DNA from 3 places in the Thalassospira sp. A40-3 genome. Region 1 is predicted to be linked to each of the others. Evidence: predicted binding sites of a transcription regulator. Region 1 holds the regulator's gene; each other region holds the start of a gene.

Region 1 (6,408 bases):
GGCCTTCGCGTTGGGGCTGGTTCTTTTCCTTGTCACCTTGGGGCTGAACGTATTTGCCCTTAAGGTTGTTCAGAAGTATCGCGAGAAATATGACTGATATGGCATCTCTTATGGAAGACAGAGCTGCGGCCAAAGTGATCTCTGACAATCTGCGCAAGCCGGTTGACTGGGACAGCCCGAAAATCGCCCGTAACATCAAGAAACGTTACGCGGCCGAACGCCGCTTTAAAAGCTATGGTCTGGTTGCGATCTGTTTGGCGCTGCTGGCGCTTTGCACGCTGGCACTTTCCATCGGCTCTAAAGGCTACAGCGCCTTTTACCAGACCTATGTTCAGCTCGAAGTGACCTTTGATCCGGCTGTGATCGATCCGGAACGGACCGGCGATCCCGACGTGATCGGGCGCGCGAACTTTGATGCTCTGATCAAACAGGCGCTGCGTGATCGGTTCCCGGATGTGACCTCGCGCAGTGACAAGCGTGATCTCTATGGCATCGTTTCAGGCGGCGCATCTTATGATCTGCGCGAACGGGTTCTCGAAAATCCGAGCCTGATTGGCCAAACGCGCACCATCTGGCTGATCTCGGGTGATGATTTCGACATGCTCAACAAGGGCTATATCGATCCCACCGTTGACGAAGGCGACCGTCGCCTCAATGACAAGGAAGTCGCTTGGTATAACGAACTGGTTGCTGACGGTGCGGTGGAAAAACAGTTCCACACCCGCTTCTTTACCAGTGGCGATTCCCGCGAACCGGAACTTGCCGGTATCTGGGGCGCGGCTGTCGGCTCGTTCTATACCCTGCTTGTGACCCTGGCATTGTCCTTCCCGATTGGCGTTCTGGCCGCGGTCTATCTTGAAGAATTCGCGCCCAAGAACCGCTTCACCCAGATTGTCGAGGTTAATATCAACAACCTGGCCGCGGTTCCATCCATCGTGTTTGGTCTGCTGGGGCTTGAGGTCTATCTCAATGTCATGCATTTGCCGCGCTCGGCCCCGGTTGTCGGTGGTTTGACGCTGGCGCTGATGACTTTGCCGACGATCATCATCGCATCGCGTGCGGCGATCAAGGCGGTGCCGCCATCGATCCGTCAGGCCGCTCTTGGCCTTGGCGCATCACCGGTTCAGACCGTGACCCACCATGTCTTGCCGCTCGCCATGCCGGGCATTCTGACCGGCACGATCATTGGTATGGCACAGGCATTGGGGGAAACTGCACCGCTTCTGATGATCGGGATGGTGGCCTTTATTGTTGATATTCCGGGCGGGGCGCTTGACCCGGCAACGGTTCTGCCGGTCCAGATCTATCTGTGGGCAGACAGCCCGGAACGTGCCTTTGTCGAGAAAACCTCGGCAGCGATTATGGTGTTGCTGGCCTTCCTTGTCCTGATGAATGGACTGGCTGTGTATCTGCGCAAAAAATTTGAACGGAAGTGGTAAAATGGCTGCTGTATCCCAGAGCGCAATGACGGCGGAGCCGTCGGTCGAAAACCCGAAAATGACCGCGCGCAAGCTCGATCTTTTCTATAGCGACAATCAGGCCCTCTATGAGGTCAACCTTGATATCCCCGAACAGCAGGTAACCGCACTGATTGGTCCGTCGGGCTGTGGTAAATCCACCTTCCTGCGGTGCCTGAACCGGATGAATGACACCATTGACGGTGTGACGATCAAAGGTGACGTTACCCTGGATGGTCGCGACATCTATGACAAGCGGATCGACGTGGTTCAGTTGCGCGCGCGCATCGGCATGGTGTTCCAGAAACCGAACCCGTTCCCGAAATCGATCTATGACAACGTGGCCTATGGCCCGCGTATTCATGGTCTGGTGAATTCGCGTGACGAACTTGATGAAATCGTCATGACCTCGCTCGAACGTGCCGGTCTTCTGAAAGAAGTCAAAGATCGCCTGCAGTCACCGGCAACCGGTCTTTCCGGTGGTCAGCAGCAGCGCCTTTGCATTGCGCGCGCGGTTGCCGTCAGCCCGGAAGTCATCCTGATGGATGAGCCGTGCTCGGCCCTTGATCCGATTGCGACCGCCAAGGTCGAGGAACTGATAGACGAGTTGCGTTCGAACTACACGATCGTGATCGTCACCCACTCCATGCAGCAGGCCGCCCGTGTGTCGCAGCGCACCGCGTTCTTCCACCTTGGAAAGCTGGTTGAAGTCGGTGAAACCGATCAGATCTTTACCAACCCGAAGGACGAACGCACCAAGGGTTACATTACCGGCCGCTTCGGTTAAGCGACGCCAGGAGTACGCATAAATGGCTGATGAACATACCCATATCGTAAGTTCGTTCGACGAGGAACTGACCCGTCTGAACAACATCATTTCGCAAATGGGCGGGCTTGCCGAAAGCCAGCTTATTTCCTCGATCAGATCCATCGTCAAACGCGATTCCGAACTGGCCGAGAAAGTCATCCTGTCCGATCAGCGCATCGATGTACTCGAACAGGAAGTCCAGGACTTTGCCGTGCGTCTTCTGGCCCTGCGTCAGCCGATGGCAGATGACCTGCGTCAGGTGGTGACGGCCCTTAAGCTGTCAAACGATCTTGAACGCATTGGTGATCTTGCCAAAAACATCGCCAAACGCGCGCAGGTGCTGAACCAGATCCCGCCGATCCGCCCGGTTCAGGCGATCCCGAACATGGCCAAGCTGGCCCAGGAAATCATCAAGGATGTCCTGGATGCCTATATCGAAAGCGACGCCGAAAAGGCCCACCGGGTCTGGGAACGCGATCAGGAAGTCGACGATATGTACAATTCGCTGTTCCGCGAATTGCTGACCTACATGATGGAAGATCCGCGCAACATTACCGCATCGACCCATCTGTTGTTCATTGCCAAGAACATCGAACGTATCGGTGATCACGCAACCAATATCGCCGAAACGATCTATTACCGGATCAAGGGCGAAGACCTGCCGGGGATTGACCGGCCAAAAAACGACGCAGCGAACTTCGCTGTTGTCGAACCGAATGACTGACACGGGAGCATAGGAAGATGGACCCAACGGTTCTTATCGTCGAGGACGAGGCAGCAATCGTAACCATGTTGCGCTACAACCTCGAACGCGAGGGGATGCAGGTTGTCGAAGCCGGTGACGGTGACGAAGCGTTGAAAATTCTGGCTGAAACCCATGTCGATCTGGTTTTGCTCGACTGGATGCTGCCGGTAATGTCGGGGATCGAGGTCTGCCGTCAGATCCGCCGCAAGCCTGAAAGCCGCGATTTGCCGGTGATCATGGTCACTGCGCGCGGTGAAGAGGGCGACCGCATCCGCGGTCTGGATACCGGGGCTGATGACTATGTCACCAAGCCATTTGCCATTGGCGAGCTGCTCGCCCGTATCCGCGCGCTTTTGCGCCGGTCCGGTCCGGCGCAACCACAAGGGCAGTTGATCTATTCCGACATCGAAATGGATCTCGCCGCCCACCGGGTCAGCCGCAATGGAAAATCGATCCATCTTGGCCCGACCGAGTTCCGTCTGCTGCGCTATTTCCTCGAACATCCGGGGCGGGTTTTCTCGCGCGAACAGTTGCTTAACGCGGTTTGGGGCCCGAACATCTATGTCGAAACCCGCACCGTCGACGTTCATATCCGTCGCCTGCGCAAGGCGCTCAATGACGTCAAGGGCACGCGCGATATCATCCGCACCGTCCGTGCCGCGGGCTATGCGCTGGACTCTGAAACCGCCGCCTAAGCCGGTTTAGAGCCTGATCCAATTAAAAAAACCCCCGCAGCGATTTGCTGCGGGGGTTTTTGTTTTAAGGCCGTAACGTCTTCAGGTTTCTTTCTTCGCCGGTTTGTCGGCATTCTCCGATCCTGACGGTTTGCGCTGCGGGCGCGGCGCCAGTTCGTTCATCAACAGCATGTCTGCACGGCGGAATTTGGCGATTTCGGCATCAATATCTTCCTGCGGCACATCACAGGCGGCCAAAACGTGATCAGATAACCGCAACCCGGTTTCGAGAACCTCCGGAATGGCCGCATCCGCCCCGTGGCGCGACAGCGGCCCGATATGGGTGATGTCCTGCGCACGGGCAAAGATCTTCAGATGCGGGTAATGCTGGCGCAAAAGGGCGACCGTCTTCTCGGTCGCATGCGGGTTCCCCATGGCAACAACCGCAATTTTTGCCTCATCCGTGTGCGCGGCCCGGAAAGTTTCCGGGCGGGACCCGTCGGCAAAGTAAACCGGAAGGCCTTCTGCCCGCCCGCGTGAAACCTGCTGTGCGTCACTATCCAGCACCAGGAACGGAATGTTGCGTGTCTTGAGCAACCGGGCCAGAACCCGGCCAACGCGGCCGCTTCCGATCACCAGAACATGCTGGTGAATGCCCTCGGATTCTTCGGCAATCTTGCCAAGCTGGTCTTCTTCCTTGGGATGAAGCTTTTCCTCGATCTTGTGACCAAGGCTGATCAGCGTCGGGGTCAGCGCCATCGAAATCGCCACCACCGGGATCAGCATGGCGGCCATTTCAAGCGGCACCGCACCGTTCTGGGCGGCCAGGGCAAACATCACAAAGGCAAATTCACCCCCGGCGGCAAGGCTCATCGCCACCCGGATGGCAAGGCCGGTTTCAAACCGGATCGCGCGCGCCAGAACGAACAAAACCGCCGTCTTGATCACCAGCAACAGCACCAGCCACATCACGATGGTGCCAAATTCGTTATAAACAACGTCGGCATCAACCGACATGCCCACCGACATAAAGAACAGCGACAGGAACACGCCGCGGAACGGTGAAATATCGGCTTCGATCTGATGACGGAACTCGGTTTCGGCCAACATCACCCCGGCGATAAACGCACCCAGCGCCATCGAAAGCCCGGAAACCTCGGTCAATGTGCTGGCGGCTAGCACAACAAACAGCGTGCCGATGGCAAACAGTTCCGGGTTCTTGAGCGATGCGATATAGCGAAACAGCCGCGGCAACACATAGCGCCCGACCAGTAACAACAACGCGACCGACCCGAAACCAAGCAGGATGCTCATCCACGGGCTGGTTTCCGTGCCAGCATCACCTGCGGCCTGAACCATGATCAGGAACGGACCAACCGCCACGTCCTGCAATAACAAAATGGCAAGGGCCGCACGGCCAAACCGGGTATTGAGCTGCTTGTCATCGGAAAGCTGTTTGAGGATGATCGCGGTCGATGAAAGCGCAAGCGCACCGGCAATCACCAGGGCCGTCGGCAGCGGGAATTCCATGACAACCAGAAGCCCCAGAAGGGCTGCCATCGATACCAGGATTTGCAAAACGCCCAGACCGGCAAACCGCCCACCAATCACGCGCAAACGATCACGCGAAAGCTCCAGCCCGATCATGAACAGCAGGAAAACCACGCCCAGTTCGGCAACGGTGGAAATGTCTTCGCGTTCGGAAATCAGGCCAAAGCCGAACGGCCCGATAAAGAACCCGCCAATCAGAAAGCCGATGATCGAATTCGCACGCAGCTTGTGCGCAATCGGCACCGCAATGATCGCGGCAGTCAGAATAAGAAACAGCTCAAACAGGACGCTGTGATGCATGGCGAAATTCGTTCCGGAAGGCGGTCAAATAATCAATGGGTATCAGGACCTAAATGCCTGAAAATAACGAGATTACAACGATAACGAAAATAACCCTGCCAGTCGTGGGTAAATTTGCGGCATTGGCGAAATTCACCGAGGAATCATGTGATCAGGTGCTGTGTGGATTGTCACCGCCTGATGACTTGCCATTCGCGCTGCCAAATGCCATCTTCCGCGGGCCTGACAACGGGCCGGTTTAATCGCTTTTGAAACGAGCAGATATTTTGGAACAGCTAATCCCCTATCTTCAGATCATCGCGGGCCTTGTATTGCTGACAGCAGGTGGTGAATTCATCGTAAGGGGGGCGGTTGGTCTTGCACTTTTGCTGGGCGTTTCCAAGGTGATTGTCGGTCTGACGATTGTCGCCGCCGGGACATCGGCACCGGAATTTGTCGTCTCGCTCAATGCGTCGCTCAAGGGCACGGCTGATATCGCCATGGGCAACGTTGTTGGCTCCAACATTGCCAATATCCTGCTTATTTTGGGTGCCGTTGCCTTGCTCAAACCCGTAGCGGCCTCGCGGGTCACTGTGGTCCGTGATGGCGGCACCATGTTGCTGGGCACGGTCCTGTTTATTGCCTTTTGCATGTTTGGCGTGATTGAACGCTGGGCCGGGGCGGTGATGCTTTGTGTGTTGGCGGCCATCTGGTACTTCACCTATCAGCACGACAAAAATTCACCGAGCGAAGCCAGCCACCTTCACGAAGAAGAAGTCGACGAAGTCGGCGAAAAGCCCAAAGGCTGGACCAGGCCGATCATCGCCACTGTCATCGGGATTGTGGCGCTGATGTTTGGCGCCGAATGGCTGGTCGAAGGCGGGGTTTCGGTTG
Region 2 (6,408 bases), 890 kb from region 1:
CAATATCCAAGCAGAGATCGGGCCATTTGGACTGGATGTCCATAACCCGGTCTTTCTGATTTCGGGTCTTGCAATTGTTGCATTCGTCTTTCTCACCCTGGCCTTTCAGGAAAGTGTCGGGCCGATGTTCAACGACCTGCGTGGTTGGCTGACATCATCGCTTGACTGGTTCTTCCTGTCTGCTGCCAACGTATTTGTCGTGTTGTGTCTGTTTCTGATTGTCTCGCCGCTTGGCCGTGTGCGCCTTGGCGGTGCGGATGCAACACCGGATTATTCCTATGCGGGCTGGTTTGCCATGCTGTTTGCTGCCGGCATGGGCATCGGTCTTATGTTCTATGGTGTGTCAGAACCTATTTCGCACTTCACATCCTCGATGGGTGGAATTGCTGTCGGTGAAGATGGTCTTCGCACCGACTGGGCGCCGCTTGGTGCGGCCGCCGGTGATGCCGATGCTGCATTTGATCTTGGCATGGCTGCAACCATCTTCCACTGGGGTCTTCACCCATGGGCGATCTATGCCACTGTCGCACTGGCACTGGCACTGTTTTCCTTTAACAAGGGCCTGCCGCTGACCATTCGTTCGATCTTCTATCCGATCTTTGGCGAACGTGTGTGGGGCTGGACCGGTCACCTGATTGATATTCTGGCGGTGTTCGCGACCCTGTTTGGTCTTGCAACTTCGCTTGGTTTCGGTGCGGAACAGGCCAATGCCGGGCTTGATTACCTGTTTGGCATTTCGGTTTCCGATACATCGAAGGTTTTCCTGATTGTCGGGATTACCGGTGTTGCACTTATTTCGGTGCTAGCGGGTCTTGATGCCGGGGTGAAGCGTCTGTCGGAAATCAACATGATCCTTGCAGCACTTCTGTTGCTGTTTGTGGTTCTGGTTGGTCCGACGATGGAAATCATCACCGGTTTCTTCTCGAGCCTGCTGTCATATGCGCAATATCTTCCGGCACTTTCAAACCCGGTCGGTCGTGAAGACGCCAACTTCAGTCAGGGCTGGACGTCCTTCTATTGGGCGTGGTGGATTTCCTGGTCACCGTTTGTCGGCATGTTCATTGCGCGTGTTTCGCGTGGTCGTACCGTGCGTGAATTCATCACCTGCGTTCTGATTATTCCGTCGCTGGTGTGTGTTCTGTGGATGACGGCCTTTGGCGGCACCGCGGTGCATATGGTAACCGAAGGCGTTACCGCGATTGCCGAAGCAGGTCTTCCGATTAAACTGTTCACCATGCTTGATCAGCTTCCGCTGCAAGCCATTACATCCTTTATCGGGATCGTTCTGGTGATCGTGTTCTTCGTGACCTCGTCTGACTCTGGCTCGCTTGTGATTGATACCATCACCGCAGGCGGCAAGGTCGATGCACCGGTCCCGCAGCGCGTCTTCTGGTGCACCTTCGAAGGTCTGGTTGCGATTGCATTGCTGCTGGGTGGTGGCCTTGGATCATTGCAGGCGATGGCGGTTTCGACCGGCTTCCCGTTTGCGATTGTCCTTCTGATGGCCTGCTATTCGATTATCCAGGGTCTGCGGACCGAACCCAAGGCCGTCGGTGCCAATTCCGAGGCGACGGTCAGCAAGGACTAGAATATCGACATATGCGTATCTCGCCGCTTGGCGGTAATTATACCTGGTCAAAGGAAAGGGGCGCCAACGGGTGCCCCTTTTTCATTTCGCGCAAGCATGGTGCGTCTGGCGGTATGTTGACGATGCCGATGTGCTTATTGTGCGGCGGCTGTCAGCTCGATAACCGTGTTGCCATCATTGTCCTTAAGAACAAGACGCCCATCAACAACGTCCCAGCTGCTGACCAGGACGAATGCGCCGCTAAAGGCATTTTCGATCTGCATGGCGTTGTCGGCGATACACATCTTTCGTGTCATGGCGAGCTGCGCGACGCCCAGTGACGATCCCGCCTGTTCGTAACTGCCGGAATACTGATTGCAGCCTGCATTGCCCGACACCATGCCATCGCTGGAAAATGTCGCGGTCGCCATGACAGGTGGTGTCGGCGAAAGGGTACTGTTGCCATCAATGACCTGCACCAGTTGCCATTCCTGATCGGTTACACTTGCCCAGTCTGGTGTCATGTTGCCTGTGGATGCGGTGCCGCAGGCCGCAAGTGATGCCAACGCAACCAACGCCAAAGGCAAGACGATCCTGTGTTTAACCTGACGCATATCTGAATTCCTGTAATGCTTGCGCGGCTGCCGCGCGATCCTGTCATTCGCAAATTCTGGTGATGGTATCATATTTTCAAAGTCGTTTGCGCCAAAGGCGCTTCTGGTCGCAACCAAAACAGCTTTGCGCGCAGGGATGGCTTGTGGCTATGTTACGGATCCTGCAGGCGCATGATCCTTGCGCCCGTTTTCCGGTTCCAAAGCCCCACTTTGAAAATCAAGGTTACCTGACGATGAAGATTTCCGTGAAAGATGCCCACGCACTTGTGTGCGAAACTTTGATGCGTTGCAATGTGCGGGCAGACAATGCGGCCTCGATCGCAACGGCACTTGTGACGGCCGAGGCATCCGGACAAGGGGGGCACGGTTTTCGTCGCGTACCGGCCTATAGCGCGCAGGCAAAGGTCGGCAAGGTTGATGGCATGATCAGCCCGATCTTTGAAAAGCCGACACCTGGCGTTTTGCGCATTGATGCGCAGCATGGATTTGCCTATCCGGCACTGGATCTGATGATGGATCACTTGCCCGACATGGCCCGCACCCAGGGTATTGCGATTGCCGCAATCCACAGATCGCATCATGCGGGGGTGATGGGTCTTACGGTCGAACGTCTGGCGGAAAAGGGATTGGCGGCGATGATGTTTGCCAATGCCCCGGCGGCGATGGCGGCATGGGGTGGCCGACGTCCGATGTTTGGCACAAACCCGATTGCCTTTGGCGTGCCGGTCGGGGATGCCGGTGATCCGATCATCATCGACCTTGCCCTGTCAAAGGTTGCGCGCGGCAAGATCATGGCCGCCAAACAAAAGGGTGTCGCCATTCCAGATGACTGGGCGCTTGATGTGGATGGCAATCCGACCACCGATGCGATCAAAGCCATTGATGGCACGATGATCCCGGCCGGTGGGGTCAAGGGCGCGGCACTTGCCATGATGGTGGAACTTCTTGCGGCTGGTCTTACCGGTGCACAGTTCGGTCACCAGTCTTCGTCACTTTTTGATGACAAAGGTGCGCCGCCTGCGCTTGGACAACTGATCATTGCCATTGATCCCAAGGCAACCGGCGGTGTCGGTGTAATGGATCACCTTGCCTATATTGCCAACGAGATTGCCGCAGAAGAAGGCGTGCGTCTGCCCGGGCGTCGCGGCAAGCAGGCACGCGCACTTGCCGAAGCGGAGGGCCTTGAGATCGAAGACGATGTCATGGAGACCATCAGTCAAATTAAATAAATTTCACGATCGCTCCGTCGGCGGCGGTGTCAAAATCGTTAATGCAGAATGTTTGACTGTTCTGTATTTTTAAGAAATGGCATTCATCAGACAAATACATGCCGGAAATTTTAAAAATGTTACAGAAATAACGTCGGAATTACCGGTGAATACTTCAACGAATTCTTGATGTATAGACAAGTTTAATTGTTGTCGGGGCAATATGCTCTGCGTAATCATCGAACTGTAACATCAGTGTCACCGTAGAGTCGCGGTTTGTGCGTAGCTTCTTCATCCAGCGAAACACATTCAGGCGACTCTTTTGATGCTGGTTGTAGATATCTCTGGACTGAACAAAAGCTTTACCCGTGACAAGCGTGCGCTCAGCGGCGTCAAACTGCAGGTGCGGGAAGGCGAGATGGTGGCGCTGATTGGCGCATCGGGTTCGGGTAAATCCACACTGATCCGTCATATTGCCGGTTTGCTGCGCGGGGATCGCGATGGCGGCAAGATTGTCGTGTTTGGCGAAACCATTCAGGAAAATGGCAAGATTTCACGCGGTGCCCGCAAGGTGCGCTCCGAGATTGGTGTTGTTTTCCAGCAGTTCAATCTAGTTAGCCGTCTTTCGGTTCTGACCAACGTCCTGATGGGGCTTTTGGGCCGTGTGCCGGCATGGCGCGGGTCGCTTGGTCTGTTTACCAAAACCGAAAAGATGCGCGCCATGAGCGCGCTTCACCGTGTTGGCATTGATGCCCATGCGTCGAAAAAGGCGCGGAACCTTTCAGGTGGTCAGCAACAGCGCGCGGCGATTGCGCGCACCATTACCCAGGGTGCCCGACTTATTCTTGCCGACGAGCCGATTGCATCGCTTGATCCGGCATCGTCCCGCAAGGTGATGAACACGCTTGATCGCGTAAACCGCGAAGACAACGTCACCGTCATCGTATCGCTTCATCAGGTTGATTACGCAAAAGACTACTGCAAACGCACCATCGCCATGCGCGATGGTGAAGTCGTTTTTGACGGACCGTCAAGCGAACTGACGCCGCAATTCCTTCAGGAACTTTACGGCGAACATTCTTCCGAACTTTTTGCCGATGGTGCGGCAAAGGCCGCAGAGCCCGTTACACGGCCCATCGCAGAAAAGGACCTGGCTGTCGCAACAAGCTAGCCGGGCCAGTTGTCATGACTGCCTTACCTTCTCGAAACATGTCGAAATCTATTCTGACAGGGGACTTCTTATGAACGTTAAGACAATCGCATCCGCAGCATTTGCGGCCACGATGCTGGCATCCGTCGTTGCCAAGGCCGATGTTGAATTCAAGCCACTCGAACAGGATCCGGAAACCATCGTTTTCGGTATCATTTCGACCGAATCTACTTCCAACCTCAAAGCTCAGTGGCAGCCGCTGATCGATGACATGGAAGAAGCACTTGGCAAAGACGTCGAGGCATTCTTTGCACCGGATTATGCCGGCATCATCGAAGGCATGCGTTTTGGCAAGGTTCACGTTGGCTGGTTTGGTAACAAGTCGGCAATGGAAGCTGTTGACCGCGCCGGTGGCGAAGTCTTCGTTCAGACCTCCAAATCCGATGGTTCGAACGGTTACTACTCCCACATCATCACCCAGGCTGATAACGACAAGGTCAAAACCCTTGAAGACATGCTGAAATGTGATGGTTCGCTGAACTTCGGTATCGGTGATCCGAACTCGACCTCGGGCTTCCTGGTTCCGTCCTATTATGTCTTCGCGAAAAACGGCGTTGACCCGAAGGAATGCTTCAAGACCGTTCGTAACGCCAACCACGAAACCAACCTGATGGCGACTGCCAACAAGCAGGTTGATGTTGCTGCCAACAACTCCGAGCAGCTTGGCCGTACCAAAATGAACAAGCCGGAAATCACGGACAAGGTCAAAGTCATCTGGACCTCGCCGCTGATCCCGTCTGACCCGATGGTTTACCGTAAAGACCTGTCGCGCGAACTGAAATCCGAAATCAAGGCATTCTTTCTTGGTTACGGTCGTTTCGGTGATGTTGAAAGCGCCAAGGAAGTTCTTGCCAACAACTCCGATGGCATGGGTCTTTTCATGGAAAGCTCGAACGCGCAGCTTTACCCGATCCGTCAGCTGGCCCTGTTCAAGGACAAGCTGAAAATCCAGAACACCGAAGAGCTTTCTGCTGAAGAAAAAGCAGAACGTGTTGCCGAGATCGACAAGAAACTTGCTGAACTCGACATCCTGGTTGCCTACCAGTAACCGACTTTTCGACAGGGAGTGCATCAAAGGTGCGCTCCCTGTTTGCTTTTAATTCCGGGATTTGAACGATGAACAGCAGCATTTCTTCGACATCATCTGTCGCAACGGAGCTTCCGCCGCGTGACCTTAAGCGGTCGGCATCAAGCTTCCTGCTTTGGGCGATCATCCTTGGACTTCTGGCCATGTCGTGGGAGGGGGCAGATATGCGCCCGATGGCGCTGTTTGAAAACAGCGGCAACATGGTCGACTTCGCCGAGGGCTTCTTCCCGCCCGACTTCCTGATGTGGAAGATGTATGTCGCAGAAATGTGGATCACCATCCAGATTGCGATCTGGGGCACAGCGCTTTCAATCGTTTGCTCGATCCCGTTTGGCATTCTTTCTTCTGAAAATATCGTCCCTGTCTGGGTCTATCAGCCGGTCCGTCGCCTGATGGATTCCTTCCGCGCGATCAACGAAATGGTCTTTGCCATGTTGTTCGTTGTTGCGGTCGGGCTTGGCCCGTTTGCCGGTGTCCTGGCCCTTTGGATTCACACCACGGGCGTTCTGGCCAAACTGTTTTCCGAGGCAGTCGAAGCAATTGATCCCGAACCGGTCGAAGGCATTCGTGCAACGGGGGCCAATGCGCTTCAGGAAGTCATCTTTGGCGTGATCCCGCAGGTCTTGCCGTTGTGGATTTCCTATTCGCTCTATCGTTTCGAGAGCAATGTGCGTTCGGCGACTGTGCTGGGCATTGTCGGGGCCGGTGGTATCGGCATGGTG
Region 3 (6,408 bases), 900 kb from region 1:
CGATGTCAAACCGGTAGACCGGGATCGATCCGCTGTCATCACGATCAGCAATCAGTGTCTTGCGACGGGTTTTCTGTTCGATCAGGTTCAGAACAGGATCAGCCGCATTCGCATCTTGTTCGTCGGCGAAATACATCCGGGTGTCCAGCCCGATATTGATACCACGTGCCACGATCCAGAAGTTGATATGCGGCGCCATGTCTTTGCCATTGCGACCGGACACCATGCCTGGCTTGATGGTTTCAAAGCGATAGACAGCGGTATCGAAATCCGTTCCCGTCCGCCCCCAACCGCGGAAATCCTCATCAACCTTGCCAGAATTCTGACGGTCAAGTTCGTGGTTATAACGCCCGTCTGCATTGGCCTGCCAGATTTCAAGCAGCGCATCACGCAGTGGCGTTCCGGTACCATCAACCACCCGCCCTTCGATGATGATCCGTTCCCCACGGGTGTTTTCATCGGCAAGAACGTTGGTGAAGTTGTTTTCAAAAATGTCAAATCCGGCCTGATTGGGAATGAGCCCGATATGGACATAGGGGCCCGCCGTCTGGGAGGCAGTTTCTTTGAGATAATCAAGGCTTTGCACCATGGATCAGTTTCCTTCCAGACGGTTTTCAAACAGGGTCGAACGACGGCCGCGCAGAACGATGTCGAACTTGTAGGCAATGGTGTCAAGCGGCACTGAGCCCTTGAGATCAATTGGTGCAATCAGGCGGTTGATCGCATCTTCGTCCGGGATGACATGCACAATCGGACATTCCTTGATCAGTGGATCGCCTTCGAAATACATCTGGGTGATCAGGCGCTGGGCAAAGCCGGAACCGAATACCGAAAAATGGATATGGGCCGGACGCCAGCTGTTGACGTAGTTGCGCCATGGATACGGACCCGGCTTGATGGTGCGGAAAAAGTAGTAACCGTTTTCATCGGTCAGCGCGCGGCCACAGCCGCCAAAGTTCGGATCAATTGGTGCAAGGTAGGTATCTTTTTTGTGGCGATAGCGTCCGCCAGCGTTGGCCTGCCAGAATTCGACCAGCGTGTTGGGGACTGGACGGTTGTTTTCATCCAGAACCCGACCATGAACGATGATGCGTTCGCCAATCGGATCGCCATCCTTGGCATAGTTGCGGATCAGGTCGTTATCAAGCGGCCCCAGTTCGTTCTGACCAAAGACCGGACCAGTAATTTCCGACAGGGATCCTTGAAGGGACAAAAGCGACTGGCGCGGTGACCGCGCAACCGATGTCTTGTAGATCGGGGTGTAACCTGCTGGCTGCAGCGTTCTGTCACGCTGATAGAATTCCATGATTTTTCCTCCGCAGATGATGCTCCGGACTGTTGAATGTCCGCGTTAAACGCATCCTGCGCGGCCAATTGCATAAAATAAATGCATCATTTATCATCTTATTCATGAGCAATTTTGATCATTTGGAACTGGACGGCCATGCGCTGCGTCTGTTTCTGGCCGTTCTGGAAGAAGGGTCGGTCACAGCCGCGGCCGAACGGCTTGGCGTGACGCAATCTGCGGTCAGTCATAACCTGACAAAATTGCGCCGGATCATGCGCGATCCGCTTTTCACCAAATCCGGGCGCGGGATCGTGGCGACCGCGCATGCGCAAAAACTGGCCGAACAGGCGCGGTTTCTTCTTGATCAGATGCAGGCCTTTGCCAGTGGTGCGCATTTCGAGCCCGATGGCGCATCCATGAGCCTGACCATTGCCGCCAACGATCTGCAGCGTGATCTTTTGTTACCAACGCTGTTTCGCAATCTGGAAGGCGCGCTTGCCAATATCCGGATGACGGTGGTGCCGTCTCTTCTGCCCGGACCGGCCTTGTTGCGCGAAAATCATTGCGACCTTCTGATTTCGCCGCGTCCACCCGAAGGTGTGGATATCGTGCAAAAGCGTCTTCTGACAGATCATTACATGGTGTTTTATGATCCGGATATGCGCGACGCCCCACAAAGCGATGACGATTATCTATCCGCGCGCCATATCACGGTGCGCTATGGCAATAACCGCACGCTTGAGTTTGACGACATGCTTGAAAATCAGGGTGTTGAGCGCAACATCGTTTTGCGGGTACCGAACTTTACCGCCATTGCCGAATTCCTGCGCGGAAGTAATATGATCGCAACCTTGCCAAGCCTTCTCCAAAAACATGCGCTGCGTGATTTTACCCGTGCGCCGATGCCGCTCGCGGGTCTAAAAAAGGGCACGCTTGATCTTCCTATTTTCATGTGTTGGCACCAACGCTATCAACATGATCCATCGCATCTCTGGTTACGTGAACAGCTTGAAGATGTTGCCGCAACCAGATTGCGAATGCCGATAGAACACCCCGTTTCGCAACCCACAGATCACGGGCAGGCCCCGCAAAGGACATCATGACGATTACTGAAATCATCTATTGGCTTGAACTGGCAGGGGTCGCCGTTTTTGCGATTACCGGCGCGCTTGAGGCATCCCGTCGTCAGATGGACATGGTCGGATTTGTCCTGATTGCGACCTTTACCGGCATCGGCGGCGGTACTGTGCGCGATGTCATTACCGGGGCAACACCAGTTTTCTGGATACGAGACACCACCTGGCTTGTGACCTGCATCGGGGCTGCCGTCATCACATACTTCACAGCCCATCTGGTTGAACGACGCTATGTCGCCTTGCTGTGGCTGGATGCGCTCGGACTGGCGATGTTCGGGGTCACCGGGGCGGCCATCGGCCTTAATCTGGGCGTATCCCCGTTGGTCGCAATCGTTCTGGGCATGATCACGGCCACCTTTGGCGGGATGGTGCGTGATGTTGTCTGTAACGAAATCCCGCTGATCCTGCGCCCGGAGATTTATATCACCTGTGCACTGGTCGGAGCGGGGATCTATGTGATTGGAACAGCGATCCTTGATTTGCCGCGCGGACCGATTGCCGTGATTGCGTTCTTTGCCGCATTCCTGATGCGGGCATGTGCGATCAAGTTCAAGCTAAGCTTCCCGGTCTACAGGGCCCGTCCGGGTCGGGAATACTAGGGCAGCACACCCGCTGTCCCATTCCCTACTCGACGATCAACTGAACCCGATCGCTTGAAAAGGCGGTCACACCATATTCGATTGGCGCGCCTGCGGAATCAACATCGACGCTTTCCGTCGAAATCACAGGTCGATTGCGCGCCTGTTTAAGCAGGTTGGCAACACGTGATGACGGAAGCGTTGCCGAAATGCGCGTGGTCTTTCGTGTGTAATCATCAATCCCGAAGCGCTTGAAGGCCTCCGTAAGCGATTTGGTTTCGACAAATATCTCGACAATGCCGTCAAAGCGCGCGGCGGGAAGATAACTTGTCGCAACCGCAAGCGGTACACCATCGGCCTCGGATACCGAAAACAGCTCGATCACCCGCGTGCCCGGTTTGACATCCAGGAACTGCGCGATGGTCGAATTGGCTTTAAGGACCTCGGACGAGATCAGGCGTTTGTCGGGCAATCGATGACGGCCCGATACGATCTGCGAGAACCGGGTTTTGGAACCAAGCGGGTAGTCAAGGATCTGTTCCTGAACAAAAGCCCCGCGCCCCTGTTCGACACGGACAACATTGGAATCGACAAGTGCGGCCATGGCGCGGCGCACCGTATGGCGATTCACCCCAAAGCGCCGGACCAATTCCATCTCGGTCGGCATCTTTTCGCCGGGTGTGAAAACGCCGTCAGAGATATCAGCCAGAAGCTGCTTTTCTATTTGCTTCCAAATAGATAGGCCCGGTTCCCAATCCATTGCATTCCCCGTTCACAAAACTTTCACCGCAAGACCTTTGCCTTTGGCTCCGGATCGTCTTATAACGTCAATAGGTATAGACGTCTAGACAAATTTTGAATTTGTCGACATAAGTTGAAAAGGGATCAGTTTGATGACGGCGCACCCCGCCCCGAATGCCCGGACAGATCAAAACCGGAATGCAGACACCCCCACCGATCCGCATATTGCCGCGCGCCAAAAATGGATGTCGGTTCTGGCCCGCACATCCCGTGCACGCCTTGAAACCGAATGGTCGGAAAATCATGGCAGTGAAAGCTGGACGCACCTGCGCGAACCGCAAATCGGCATGGTGATGGTCCGCGGCCGCGCTGGTGGTGCCGGGCAGCGGTTTAACCTTGGTGAAATGACCGTGACGCGTTGTGCCGTCACGCTGTCAGACGGCACTGTCGGGCATTCCTACGTCAAGGGACGTGATCGTATTCAGGCGCAATATGCCGCCCTGTTTGATGCGGTGATGTTGCGCGACGGATCGGCAGGCGATTTCATCGACACCCTGGCCGCCGAACAGGCCGCGGCCAAACGCGATCATGCCCGCAAGGTTGCCGCCACCAAAGTTGATTTCTTCACCCTTGTCCGCGGAGAAGACGAATGACGCCCCAACCCCAATCAACCCTCGCCCAGACAAGTGAATTGCTGCCCGGTTTTGACCATGCGGCATTTGATTCAAACGCTGTCTTCCGAGCCCTGTTGGATGCGATGTCGCGGCCCGGTCGCATTTATGATCTGCCGGTCAGTGTTTCCGCACCCGATGGCCTGAACAAAGCCGCCACTGCAACGCTTCTTGCCATGGCAGATATGGATACGACCATCTGGCTATCGCCAAGTTGCGCGACCAAGGCCGCCGGCGATCATTTGAAATTCCATTGCGGTTGCCCGCTCAGCACGGATGTCAAACAGGCCGATTTTGCGGTTGCGCGCATTTCCGATGATCTGTCCTTTGTCACCGATCTTGCCGTTGGCAATGCGGAATATCCTGATCAATCGGCAACCCTGATCCTGATGGTCGATGAGATTTCAGATCGCCCGTCCATGACCCTTCAGGGGCCGGGCATCAAGGATACGCACAACCTATGCATCGAGGGCCTGCCCCTGCCCGCAAGCTTCCATGCATGGCGCGCAGAAAACCATCACCTGTTTCCGTGCGGCGTTGATGTGATTTTCGCAAGCGACACCCAGATCGCCGCCCTGTCGCGCACCACCCGGATCGAGGTCAATTAATCATGTATGTTGCAGTAAAAGGTGGCGAACGCGCCATCAACAATGCACACAAGCTTCTGGCCGAGCAGCGCCGCGGCGACAAGACCATTGCCGAAATCGAAACTGATCAGATCGAACAGCAACTGTCGCTATCCGTCACCCGCGTCATGGCCGAAGGGTCACTTTATGATCGCGATCTGGCCGCCCTTGCCATCAAGCAGGCCCGTGGTGATTTGATTGAAGCGATCTTTTTGATGCGCGCCTATCGCACGACGCTGCCGCGTTTTGCCTTTTCCAAACCGATCAAAACCGCCGAGATGGATGTTTCACGTCGCATTTCGGCAACCTTCAAGGACTTGCCCGGCGGACAGATCTTGGGCCCGACCTTTGACTACACGCATCGCCTGCTGGATTTCACCCTGATGGCCAATGGCGAGGCACCGACCGAGGCACCAAGTGGTGAAAATCCGATCGATGAGAATATGCCACGCGTTTTGGATGACATCCTGAACTATGAAGGTCTTATTCAGGATGAACCGGTTCCGGTCGATGAAAATGCCCCGGTTGCCGATTTGACCCGTGAGCCGGTCAAGTTCCCGGCCGGACGGGATTTACGTTTGCAGAACCTGTCGCGCGGGGATGAGGGATTTGTTCTGGCACTGGGTTATTCAACCCAGCGCGGCTATGCCAACAGCCACGCCTTTGTCGGCGAGATCCGCTATGGCACCGTTTCGGTCGAGATCGAGCCCGAAGAACTCGGCTTTGCGATTGATATCGGTGACATCGAACTGACCGAGTGCGAGACGGTCAACAAGTTCAAGGGATCAAAAACCAAGCTGCCGCAATTCACCCGTGGCTATGGCCTTGTGTTTGGTCAGAACGAGCGCAAGGCCATTTCGATGGCGCTGGTCGACCGTGCCATGCGCGCCAATGAAATGGGCGAACAGATCATGGGCCCTGCACAGGACAGCGAGTTCGTGATGGAACATAGCGACAATGTCCAGTCCACCGGCTTTGTCGAACATATCAAGCTGCCACACTATGTCGATTTCCAGGGCGAACTTGAACTGGTGCGTCGCATGCGCGCCGAGGTCGAAGAACGTCTGGCGAAAGCCGAAGCTGAGAATGGCACATCCCAACCCGAGGCCGCGGAGTAATCCCATGGAACAAACTGTCAAAAATCCGGCCGACGGGGCACCGGACTATAACTTTGCCTATCTTGATGAACAGACCAAACGCATGATCCGGCGCGCCCTGCTTAAGGCCGTGGCGATCCCCGGCTATCAGGTGCCGTTTGCCGGGCGCGAAATGCCGATGCCTTATGGCTGGGGCACGGGCGGCGTTCAGGTAACGGCCGCCGTAATCGGCCCGAATGATACGCTTAAGGTCATTGACCAGGGGGCAGAT

What was found. Region 1 encodes PhoB, which activates phosphate uptake and scavenging genes when phosphate is short. Its sites were predicted from a motif close to TNTCATAAAACTGTCA; they were not measured.
Region 2: the regulator PhoB is predicted to act here: its motif matches at 3,624-3,639, upstream of phnC (phosphonate ABC transporter ATP-binding protein).
Region 3: the regulator PhoB is predicted to act here: its motif matches at 3,773-3,788, upstream of phnF (phosphonate metabolism transcriptional regulator PhnF).

Annotation. Positions count from the first base shown of each region.
Region 1 covers NZ_CP065428.1:3,665,202-3,671,609, reverse strand. Annotated here, with positions in the region: gene pstC (phosphate ABC transporter permease subunit PstC) at 1-97, shown strand, start outside; gene pstA (phosphate ABC transporter permease PstA) at 90-1,439, shown strand; gene pstB (phosphate ABC transporter ATP-binding protein PstB) at 1,441-2,244, shown strand; gene phoU (phosphate signaling complex protein PhoU) at 2,267-2,989, shown strand; gene phoB (phosphate regulon transcriptional regulator PhoB) at 3,007-3,705, shown strand; gene IT893_RS16835 (cation:proton antiporter) at 3,787-5,535, opposite strand; gene IT893_RS16830 (calcium/sodium antiporter) at 5,802-6,408, shown strand, end outside.
Region 2 covers NZ_CP065428.1:213,863-220,270, forward strand. Annotated here, with positions in the region: gene IT893_RS00935 (BCCT family transporter) at 1-1,588, shown strand, start outside; gene IT893_RS00940 (META domain-containing protein) at 1,723-2,181, opposite strand; gene IT893_RS00945 (Ldh family oxidoreductase) at 2,415-3,410, shown strand; gene phnC (phosphonate ABC transporter ATP-binding protein) at 3,715-4,560, shown strand; gene phnD (phosphonate ABC transporter substrate-binding protein) at 4,631-5,647, shown strand; gene phnE (phosphonate ABC transporter, permease protein PhnE) at 5,716-6,408, shown strand, end outside.
Region 3 covers NZ_CP065428.1:225,805-232,212, reverse strand. Annotated here, with positions in the region: gene pcaG (protocatechuate 3,4-dioxygenase subunit alpha) at 1-589, opposite strand, end outside; gene pcaH (protocatechuate 3,4-dioxygenase subunit beta) at 593-1,306, opposite strand; gene IT893_RS01025 (LysR family transcriptional regulator) at 1,411-2,391, shown strand; gene IT893_RS01020 (trimeric intracellular cation channel family protein) at 2,388-3,023, shown strand; gene phnF (phosphonate metabolism transcriptional regulator PhnF) at 3,049-3,762, opposite strand; gene phnG (phosphonate C-P lyase system protein PhnG) at 3,896-4,396, shown strand; gene phnH (phosphonate C-P lyase system protein PhnH) at 4,393-5,022, shown strand; gene IT893_RS01000 (carbon-phosphorus lyase complex subunit PhnI) at 5,025-6,158, shown strand; gene IT893_RS00995 (alpha-D-ribose 1-methylphosphonate 5-phosphate C-P-lyase PhnJ) at 6,163-6,408, shown strand, end outside.